Regions from separate parts of the Kosakonia oryzendophytica genome, predicted to be linked through region 1. Evidence: predicted binding sites of a transcription regulator. Region 1 holds the regulator's gene; each other region holds the start of a gene.
The links. Region 1 encodes PurR, which represses purine synthesis genes. Its sites were predicted from a motif close to CANGCAAACGTTTGCNTG; they were not measured.
Positions count from the first base shown of each region.

Region 2: carA (glutamine-hydrolyzing carbamoyl-phosphate synthase small subunit) is a predicted target of PurR. The motif match lies at 1,116-1,133, and genes of this name have one in related genera.
Region 3: purE (5-(carboxyamino)imidazole ribonucleotide mutase) is a predicted target of PurR. The motif match lies at 1,885-1,902, and genes of this name have one in related genera.

Region 1 covers NZ_CP115659.1:2,877,496-2,880,774, reverse strand. The annotation lists partial or broken gene punR (DNA-binding transcriptional activator PunR) at 42-976, shown strand; gene purR (HTH-type transcriptional repressor PurR) at 973-1,998, opposite strand; gene cydH (cytochrome bd-I oxidase subunit CydH) at 2,296-2,385, shown strand; gene O9K67_RS13895 (MFS transporter) at 2,556-3,279, shown strand, end outside.
Region 2 covers NZ_CP115659.1:4,338,643-4,341,921, reverse strand. The annotation lists gene dapB (4-hydroxy-tetrahydrodipicolinate reductase) at 77-898, shown strand; gene carA (glutamine-hydrolyzing carbamoyl-phosphate synthase small subunit) at 1,352-2,500, shown strand; gene carB (carbamoyl-phosphate synthase large subunit) at 2,518-3,279, shown strand, end outside.
Region 3 covers NZ_CP115659.1:3,866,491-3,869,769, reverse strand. The annotation lists gene O9K67_RS18765 (methionine ABC transporter permease) at 1-166, shown strand, start outside; gene purK (5-(carboxyamino)imidazole ribonucleotide synthase) at 240-1,307, opposite strand; gene purE (5-(carboxyamino)imidazole ribonucleotide mutase) at 1,304-1,813, opposite strand; gene lpxH (UDP-2,3-diacylglucosamine diphosphatase) at 1,944-2,666, opposite strand; gene ppiB (peptidylprolyl isomerase B) at 2,670-3,164, opposite strand.

The DNA.
Region 1 (3,279 bases):
TAATATTTGCGCAATGGTTTCAAATTTTTTGCAGGCAGATTATGTGGTCAGAATATTCGCTGGAAGTGGTAGATGCTGTGGCGCGTAACGGCAGTTTTAGCGGCGCGGCTCAGGAGTTGCACCGCGTGCCTTCTGCTGTCAGCTACACCGTGAGGCAACTGGAGGAGTGGCTGGCGGTTCCACTGTTTGAACGGCGTCACCGCGATGTGGAGTTAACGCCCGCTGGCGTCTGGTTTTTGAAAGAAGGGCGTTCTGTTATCAAAAAAATGCAGGTCACCCGTCAACAGTGCCAGCAGATTGCGAATGGCTGGCGCGGGCAACTGGCGATTGCGGTGGACAACATTGTCAGACCCGAACGCACACGACAGCTGATCGTCGATTTTTATCGTCACTTTAGCGATGTGGAACTCCAGGTTTATCAGGAAGTGTTTAACGGCGTCTGGGATGCACTGGCCGACGGGCGTGTTGAACTGGCTATTGGTGCAACGCAGGCTATCCCGGTCGGTGGGCGCTATGCTTTTCGCGATATGGGAATGCTGAGCTGGAAGTGTGTGGTTTCCTGTCGGCATCCGCTGGCGGCGCTGCCGGGCCCATTAAGTGATGAGACGTTGCGTAACTGGCCCTCACTGATACAGGAAGATACATCACGCTCGTTACCAAAGCGCATTACCTGGCTGCTGGATAACCAGAAACGCGTGATAGTACCGGACTGGAAATCATCCGAAGCCTGTCTGTCTGCCGGGTTGTGCGTGGGAATGGTCCCGGCGCATTTTGCCAGGCCCTGGCTCGATCGCGGGGAGTGGGTGGCGCTGGAGCTGGAAAATCCCTTCCCAGATGCCGCTTGTTGCCTGACGTGGCAGCAGAACGAGGCATCACCTGCACTGAACTGGCTTCTTGAGTACCTGGGGGACAGTGAAACGCTGAATCGGGAATGGTTGCGGGAGCCGGAATAAGGGCTCCCGCAAAAGGGGATTAACGGCGGTAGTCGCGGAACGGACCATCGGCGACTGAGCGACGCTCGATCAGACGCGGATGCACTTCAATGGATTGCGACTCTTCGCGTTTATTCACAATACGGTCAAGCAGCATGGTAAACGCAGTTTCACCCAGCGAATCTTTCGGCTGGTGTATTGTGGTCAGTGACGGCGTGAAGAAGCGGGAGTTACGCACATTGTCATACCCGATCACCGAAATATCCTGTGGGACGCGTAATCCCATCTCGTCGGCCGCACACAGCGCACCCATGGCCATAATATCGCCGCCGCAGAAAACGGCTGTCGGGCGATGCGTCTGTGCAAGGATCTGCTGCATGGCGCGATAACCAGACTCAGGTTCAAAGTCGCCCTGGACAATCCAGCTTTCCGGTACGGAAATGGTGGCTTCTTCCATTGCTTTCATAAAGCCGGCGAGACGGCCCGCGCCGGTGTTGCGCTCAAGCGGACCCGGGATCACACCGATATCGCGGTGGCCGCGTTCGATCAGATAACGCCCGGCCATATAACCGCCTTCAAAGGCGTTATCGATCACCGTGTCAGTAAAGTCGGCTTTGGCTTCGCCCCAGTCCATAACGACCATCGGGATATGGCGATACTCTTCCAGCATGCTCAGTAGGGATTCCGGATACTCGGAACACATTACCAGCAGACCATCAACACGCTTTTGCGCCATCATCGACAAGTAAGCGCGCTGTTTTTCCAGGTTATTCCAGGCATTACCAAGAATCAGGGTGTAGCCTTTCTGGAAGCACTTCTTCTCAACAGCCTCAATGATTTCGGCAAAGTAGGCTGCTTCGCTGCTGGTGGCCAGCAGGCCGATCGATTTGGTGTGATTCACCTTCAGGCTGCGCGCCACGGCGCTCGGTGAATAATGCAGCTCTTTGATCGCCGCCCACACAGCATTGCGCGTCTCTTCGGCGACAAAACGTGTTTTGTTAATTACGTGTGATACGGTTGTGGTGGAAACGTTTGCTCGCTTCGCTACGTCTTTGATCGTTGCCATCAGATGTCACTCCAGACCATATCTCAAGCTCCTGATAATACATAAGGTAAACGTTTGCCTTCAATCACCCTGTACCCATGAATGGGGGTGCGGTACGCCGGGAAAAAGACACTGGACGTCAGGAGGGGAGTCAATGGCCGGTACGCTAATAAATTTAGCGTCGAATTTTGTCTGATCTTGAGCAAAAGGGGAAGTGATAAAACATCTGACACGCTAATTCCTGCAAGATTTTTACGTTTATTTGTGCAAAAATGCGCTATCTCACTTTTTGTGTGGAAATTAAAACGGAGAAAATTGATGAGCACCGACCTGAAGTATTCACTGTTCACTACCGTCATCGTGCTGGGTCTGATCGTTTTCGGCGCCCTGACTGCTGCACTGCATTGATTCTGCGCGAGGGGGAACCGGGTTCCCCCTCCGTTTTCATCCCCGCCATTGTTATCAATTTTGCAATACTCTTTTGTCATTCCGCTAACTGCTGTTTTTTGTGATTGATGTCATACTTTTGACTTCTGCGACAGTGTCCCGAATCGACACGGCTTTTCCGGAGTCAGTTTATGAAAATGAATTTCCCTTTGCTTGCCCTGGCGATTGGCGCCTTTGGCATCGGTACGACCGAGTTCTCCCCGATGGGATTACTGCCGGTGATTGCCCGCGGCGTTGACGTTTCTATCCCGGCGGCGGGGATGCTGATTAGCGCCTATGCTGTCGGCGTAATGGTCGGTGCGCCGTTAATGACCTTACTGCTTTCTCATCGCGGCAGACGCAACGCGCTGATTTTTTTGATGGCGATTTTTACGCTGGGTAATGTGTTGTCGGCGATTGCACCGAATTACGCCACCCTGATGCTGGCGCGTATCGTCACCAGTCTCAATCACGGGGCATTCTTTGGCCTGGGATCGGTGGTTGCTGCAAGCGTTGTTGCCAAAGAAAAACAAGCCAGCGCCGTCGCCACCATGTTTATGGGGCTAACCATCGCCAATATCGGTGGGGTGCCGGCTGCGACCTGGCTGGGTGAAACCATTGGCTGGCGCATGTCGTTTATGGCAACTGCGGCACTGGGCATTGTCGCCATGCTGAGTCTGTTCTTCTCACTGCCGAAAGGCGGCACCGGAGAACGCCCTGAGGTGCGTAAAGAGCTGGCGGTGCTGATGCGCCCGCAGGTCTTGTCTGCACTGCTGACCACAGTATTAGGGGCAGGGGCGATGTTCACGCTGTATACCTACATTTCACCGGTTCTGCGGACCATCACAGATGCGACGCCTGTCTTTATTACGGCAA
Region 2 (3,279 bases), 1.5 Mb from region 1:
TCGGCTGGTGGCCCCGTCGCGGGCTGGTTAATCTGGAAACGATTCTCACGCATTTTTTTAACAAAAGAGTACAACTATGCATGATGCACCAATCCGCGTAGCCATCGCGGGCGCTGGCGGGCGTATGGGCCGTCAGCTGATTCAGGCGGCACTGGGAATGGAAGGCGTGGAGCTTGGCGCCGCGCTGGAGCGCGAGGGATCTTCCCTGTTAGGCAGCGACGCGGGCGAACTGGCCGGTGTGGCTAAAACAGGCGTAGCCATACAGAGTAGCCTTGAGGCGGTAAAAGATGATTTTGATGTGTTTATCGACTTCACTCGTCCGGAAGGAACGCTGAACCATCTCGCTTTCTGCCGTCAGCATGGCAAAGGCATGGTCATCGGTACCACCGGGTTTGATGATGCAGGTAAGCAGGCAATCGCTGATGCTGCGCAGGAAATAGGGATTGTTTTTGCCGCGAACTTCAGCGTAGGCGTAAACGTCATGCTGAAGCTACTGGAGAAAGCAGCAAAAGTGATGGGCAACTATACCGATATCGAAATCGTTGAAGCCCATCATCGTTACAAAGTCGATGCCCCGTCAGGTACCGCGCTGGCAATGGGCGAAGCGATTGCGCAGGCACTGAATAAAGATTTAAAAGAGTGCGCCGTGTACTCCCGCGAAGGTCACACCGGCGAACGTGTTCCAGGCACAATTGGTTTTGCGACCGTGCGTGCAGGCGATATCGTCGGCGAACATACGGCAATGTTCGCCGATCTTGGCGAACGTGTCGAGATTACGCATAAAGCTTCAAGCCGCATGACGTTCGCTAATGGCGCAGTGCGCTCCGCTTTGTGGCTGAAAGGAAAAAATAAGGGCCTTTTTGATATGCGAGACGTGCTTGATCTCAATAATTTGTAAGTTTATTACCCATCGTGATGTGGTTGTTGCAGTCATAGTGACTTGATTGCAAAGGGCAATATTTTATTGCCCTTTTATTTTTTCACTTTCAAGGTGATTTTGCCAAGAGTCATCTAAAATTATCAATCTTCCCCGTATTTTTTGTTTCATAATTGTAAATTTTGACCATCTGGTCTACTTTTTACGTTATGGCACAACCCGTAAGCAATTTTCTTGCGGCGCAAGCGTTTTCCTGGACGGTTTATCTGATCTTTTTGTCTGTTAAAGCCAGTAAACAAAGGCAGTGGCGTAAAAGAATAAGAAAAATATGCGAGATAAGTTGACTTTTAACCGACATCTCTCCAGAATGCCGCCGTTTGCCAAAAATCCACGGCCAGCAAATTTGCATTGATTCATCATCTGCATTTGAATTAATATGCAAATAAAGTGAGTGAATATTCTCTGGAGGATGTTTTGATTAAGTCAGCGCTATTGGTTCTGGAAGACGGAACCCAGTTTCACGGTCGGGCCATAGGGGCAACGGGCACGGCGGTTGGGGAAGTCGTTTTCAATACTTCAATGACCGGTTATCAAGAAATCCTCACTGATCCTTCCTATTCCCGCCAAATCGTCACTCTTACTTATCCCCATATCGGTAATGTTGGCACCAATTCCGCTGACGAAGAATCCTCTCAGGTACATGCGCAAGGCCTTGTCATTCGTGACCTGCCGCTGATTGCCAGCAACTTCCGCAATACCGAAGATCTCTCTTCTTACCTGAAGCGCCATAACATTGTGGCCATTGCTGATATTGATACCCGTAAGCTGACCCGTTTGCTGCGCGAAAAAGGTGCGCAAAACGGCTGCATTATCGCAGGCGACAATGTTGATGCCGCTGTGGCGCTGGAGAAAGCGAAAGCCTTCCCGGGCCTGAACGGTATGGATCTGGCGAAAGAAGTGACCACCGCAGAAACCTACAGCTGGACACAAGGAAGCTGGACACTGGCGGGCGACCTGCCGCAGGCAAAAAAAGAGAGTGAATTGCCGTTCCATGTAGTGGCTTATGACTACGGTGCGAAACGCAACATCCTGCGCATGCTGGTGGACAGAGGCTGCCGCCTGACGGTGGTTCCGGCGAAAACGCCTGCCGCAGATGTCCTGAAACTCAATCCGGATGGGATTTTCCTGTCTAACGGTCCTGGTGACCCGGCGCCGTGTGGCTACGCTATCGACGCGATTAAAACGTTCCTTGAGACGGAGATTCCGGTGTTCGGCATCTGTCTCGGCCATCAGTTGCTGGCGCTGGCGAGCGGTGCGAAAACTGTGAAAATGAAATTTGGTCACCACGGCGGTAACCACCCGGTAAAAGATATCGATAACAACACGGTGATGATTACCGCGCAGAACCACGGTTTTGCCGTCGACGAAGCCTCTATGCCTGCTAACCTGCGCGTAACGCATAAATCGCTGTTCGATGGCACGCTGCAGGGGATTCATCGCACCGACAAACCGGCATTCAGTTTCCAGGGGCATCCGGAAGCAAGCCCGGGGCCGCACGATGCCGCGCCGCTGTTCGACCATTTTATCGAGTTAATTGAGCAATACCGCAACACCGCCAAATAATCAGGAGAACAAGAGCCATGCCAAAACGTACAGATATAAAAAGCATCCTGATCCTTGGCGCAGGTCCGATTGTTATCGGCCAGGCGTGTGAGTTTGACTACTCTGGCGCGCAGGCCTGTAAAGCCCTGCGTGAAGAGGGCTACCGCGTGATCCTGGTGAACTCCAACCCGGCGACCATTATGACGGACCCGGAGATGGCGGATGCCACCTATATTGAGCCTATCCACTGGGAAGTGGTGCGCAAAATCATCGAAAAAGAGCGTCCGGACGCTGTCCTGCCGACCATGGGCGGCCAGACTGCGCTGAACTGCGCGTTGGAGCTGGAGCGCCAGGGCGTACTGGAAGAGTTTGGCGTGACCATGATTGGCGCGACTGCCGATGCAATTGATAAAGCAGAAGATCGCCGTCGCTTTGATATTGCGATGAAGAAAATCGGTCTCGATACTGCCCGTTCCGGCATTGCGCACACAATGGATGAAGCGCTGGCGGTGGCGGCAGATGTCGGCTATCCGTGCATTATCCGTCCTTCCTTTACCATGGGCGGCACCGGCGGCGGCATCGCTTATAACCGCGAAGAGTTTGAAGAAATTTGCGCCCGCGGCCTGGATCTTTCCCCAACCAATGAGCTGCTGATTGACGAGTCGCTGATTGGCTGGAAAGAGTACGAGATGGAAGTGGTGCGTGATAAGAACGACAACTGCATCATCGTCTGCTCGATTGAAAACTTCGATGCCATGGGGATCCACACCGGTGACTCCATCACCGTTGCGCCAGCGCAA
Region 3 (3,279 bases), 990 kb from region 1:
TGTCGGCGGTGGTGGCGTGGGTGATCTGGCGATTCGCTACGGCTATTACCGCTACGAAACGCAGGTGATGATCGTCACGGTGGTGGCGCTGATTATTCTGGTTCAGGTGGTGCAGGTGCTGGGAGACTGGCTGGCAAAACGCGCCGATAAACGCGATCGCCATTAGTACTGCGTTTTGCATGCAAGCCCGCTAAGCGTAGACGCCAGCGGGCATTTCTGCCGGATGAGCAAACCCGCCGTTACGACAGCATCGACTGTGCCCAGGCAATGCCGCTGGCGTATTCCGGTGGCAGCAGGGGAACCAGCGCTTCCAGCGTCGCGCTCAGGCGGGCGGTATCGGTATCATTCAGATTCAGGTGACCCACTTTGCGCCCCGGCCGCACCTCTTTGTCGTACCAGTGCAAATGCACCAGCGGCAGTTTCAGCCAGTCGTAGTTCAGATCGCTGCCAATCAGATTGATCATCACCGAAGGGCTATTGACTACCGGCGGCGGCAGCGGTAAATCCACCACGGCGCGCAGATGCAGCTCAAACTGACTGATTGATGCGCCGTTTTGCGTCCAGTGCCCGCTGTTATGCACGCGCGGTGCCAGCTCATTGATCAACAAACCTGCTGGCGTGACAAAACACTCCATCGCCATCACGCCGACGTAGTTCAGTTCATGCATAATCGCCGACAGCATGGCTTCTGCCTGTTGCTGCTGCGCTGCGTTAGGCTGCGGGAATGCTACGCTTGCGCGCAGGATCCCATCCTGATGCAGGTTATGCGTTAGCGGGTAAAACACGGTGCTACCATCATGGGCGCGCGCGCCAACCAGCGACACTTCACCGAGGAAATGAATGCCCTGCTCGACGATGCACTCGCCATAGCATTCATCCGGTAACTGGTCGGTCTCTTCCGCACGTAAGCGCCACTGCCCGCGACCGTCGTAACCGCCCACGCGGCGTTTTACAATTGCCAGCTCACCAAGGCGAGCGAAAACCTCTGGCCATTCGCTTTTCTCTGCCAATAGCTGCCATGGTGCTGTCGCCAGCGAGAGTTTATCGAAGAGTTGTTTTTGCGTGAGGCGGTCGGCAATCACCGGAAATACATCACGGTTGACGAACGCCGGGTGGCGTTCCAGTTCTCGGGTCAGGGCCGTTTCCGGCCAGCGCTCGATTTCCGCTGTAATCACGCTGTGCTGAAAGGGTACCGCTTGCGGATCGGCATCCAGCCCGACGGGCCAGACCGCAATACTGAGCGGTTCGCCCGCCTGGCGTAACATGCGCCCGAGCTGACCATTACCTAATACGCAGACCTGTTTCATGCCGCACCTCGCGGGTCCGGGTTATCCAGCACCTCATCAGTCTGTGCGTTACGCCAGTCCGCCAGACGCTGATGCAGCGCGGCGTCGTGCTGCGCCAGAATCTGCGCTGCCAGCAGGGCGGCATTGGCTGCGCCTGCTTTACCAATCGCCAGCGTGCCCACCGGAATGCCGCGCGGCATTTGTACGATGGAGTAGAGGCTGTCCACGCCGCTTAACGCCGCGCTTTGTACCGGCACACCCAGCACGGGCACCAGTGTTTTTGCCGCGATCATTCCCGGCAGATGCGCTGCGCCGCCAGCGCCGGCAATGATCACCTGATAACCGTTGTTCTCCGCGTTTTCGGCGAAGCTGAACAGTTTATCCGGGGTGCGGTGTGCAGAGACGATTTCAACATGGTGCGGGACGTTCAGGGTATCGAGGATTTCTGCGGCGAACTGCATGGTTGCCCAGTCGCTTTTCGAGCCCATAACAATGGCGATGCGCGCCGGTTGGTTGCTTGAAGACATGCGTCTCAAAACTCCTGTGGGTGTGCTTCAGACTACATAAGAGGGCACAGAGAATAGCATGTAAAACGGACAAGGAAAACGGTTGCGTGGCGATGTTTCGCGGATCTATCGCCGTGCTACGCAGCCAAAATCAGAAAGGAAAAGGGATCAACTCCACGTCACTCTCGCTCACCCGCACCATTGACCCTTCGCTGTGCCAGGCACCTAATACCGCGCGAAACGCCGGCGCGTTATTTGCCGTCAGGGTATGAATGTACGGACGATGAGTATGACCATGGATTAGCCACTGAACGCGGTGTTTTTCCATTGTCCCGACGACCGTCTGCGGATTAACATCCATGATCTCCAGCGATTTGCTGCTATTAGCGGCGCGGCTGTTAGCCCGCATTTTCCGGGCAATACGGCGGCGGATAAAGAGCGGCAGGGCGAGAAACAGCGCCTGTAACCAGGGCTGATGGACTTTGGCGCGAAATGCCTGATAGCCCACATCGTCGGTACATAGCGTATCGCCATGCATAATCAACACGTTGCGGCCATACAGCGTCAGCACCTGTTCTTGCGGCAGGAGTTGCATGCCGCTGGCACGGGCAAAACGTTTACCAAGTAAAAAATCACGGTTGCCGTGGATGAAGTAGCAGGGCACACCGCTGTCGACGAGGGATTTAATCGCCTGCGCGATCTGCTGGTGTAGTGGGGTTGGGTCGTCGTCGCCAATCCAGGCTTCAAACAGATCGCCCAGGATATAGAGCGCATCCGCCTTACGTGCTTCTCCCGCCAGAAAACGCAGAAAACCGGCGGTGATCGCCGGTTCTTCTGTTTGCAGGTGTAAATCTGCGATAAAGAGTGTCGCCACGAATTACTCGCTAACGGTCACGCTTTCAATGAGCACGTCTTCTTTTGGTACGTCCTGATGCATACCGCTGCGACCGGTAGCGACCGCTTTGATTTTGTCTACAACGTCCATGCCTTCAACCACTTCAGCAAACACGCAGTAGCCCCAACCTTGCAGGCTTTCGCCGCTGAAGTTCAGGAAGTCGTTGTCGACCACGTTGATGAAGAACTGCGCGGTGGCGGAGTGCGGTGCCTGAGTACGCGCCATTGCCAGCGTACCGCGGGTGTTTTTCAGGCCATTGTTGGCTTCGTTTTTAATGGTGTCTTTTGTGGCTTTCTGATGCATGCCCGGTTCAAAACCGCCACCCTGGATCATAAAGCCATTAATAACACGGTGGAAAATCGTGTTGTTGTAGAAACCTTCACGGCAGTAGTCCAGGAAGTTTTTAACCGTTTCAGGCGCTTTGTCGTCAAACGTTTTGATTACGATGTCGCCGTGATTAGTGTGGAAAGTAACCATTATTGCATCCTGTTCTGATAGTGTGGTGCGTAGACCCGGCAATGGGCCAGAGATAGTCGCTTGTTATAGCATAACCGGCAGGTTGGATCACCTTGCAAAGTGTGCTGCTTCGGGT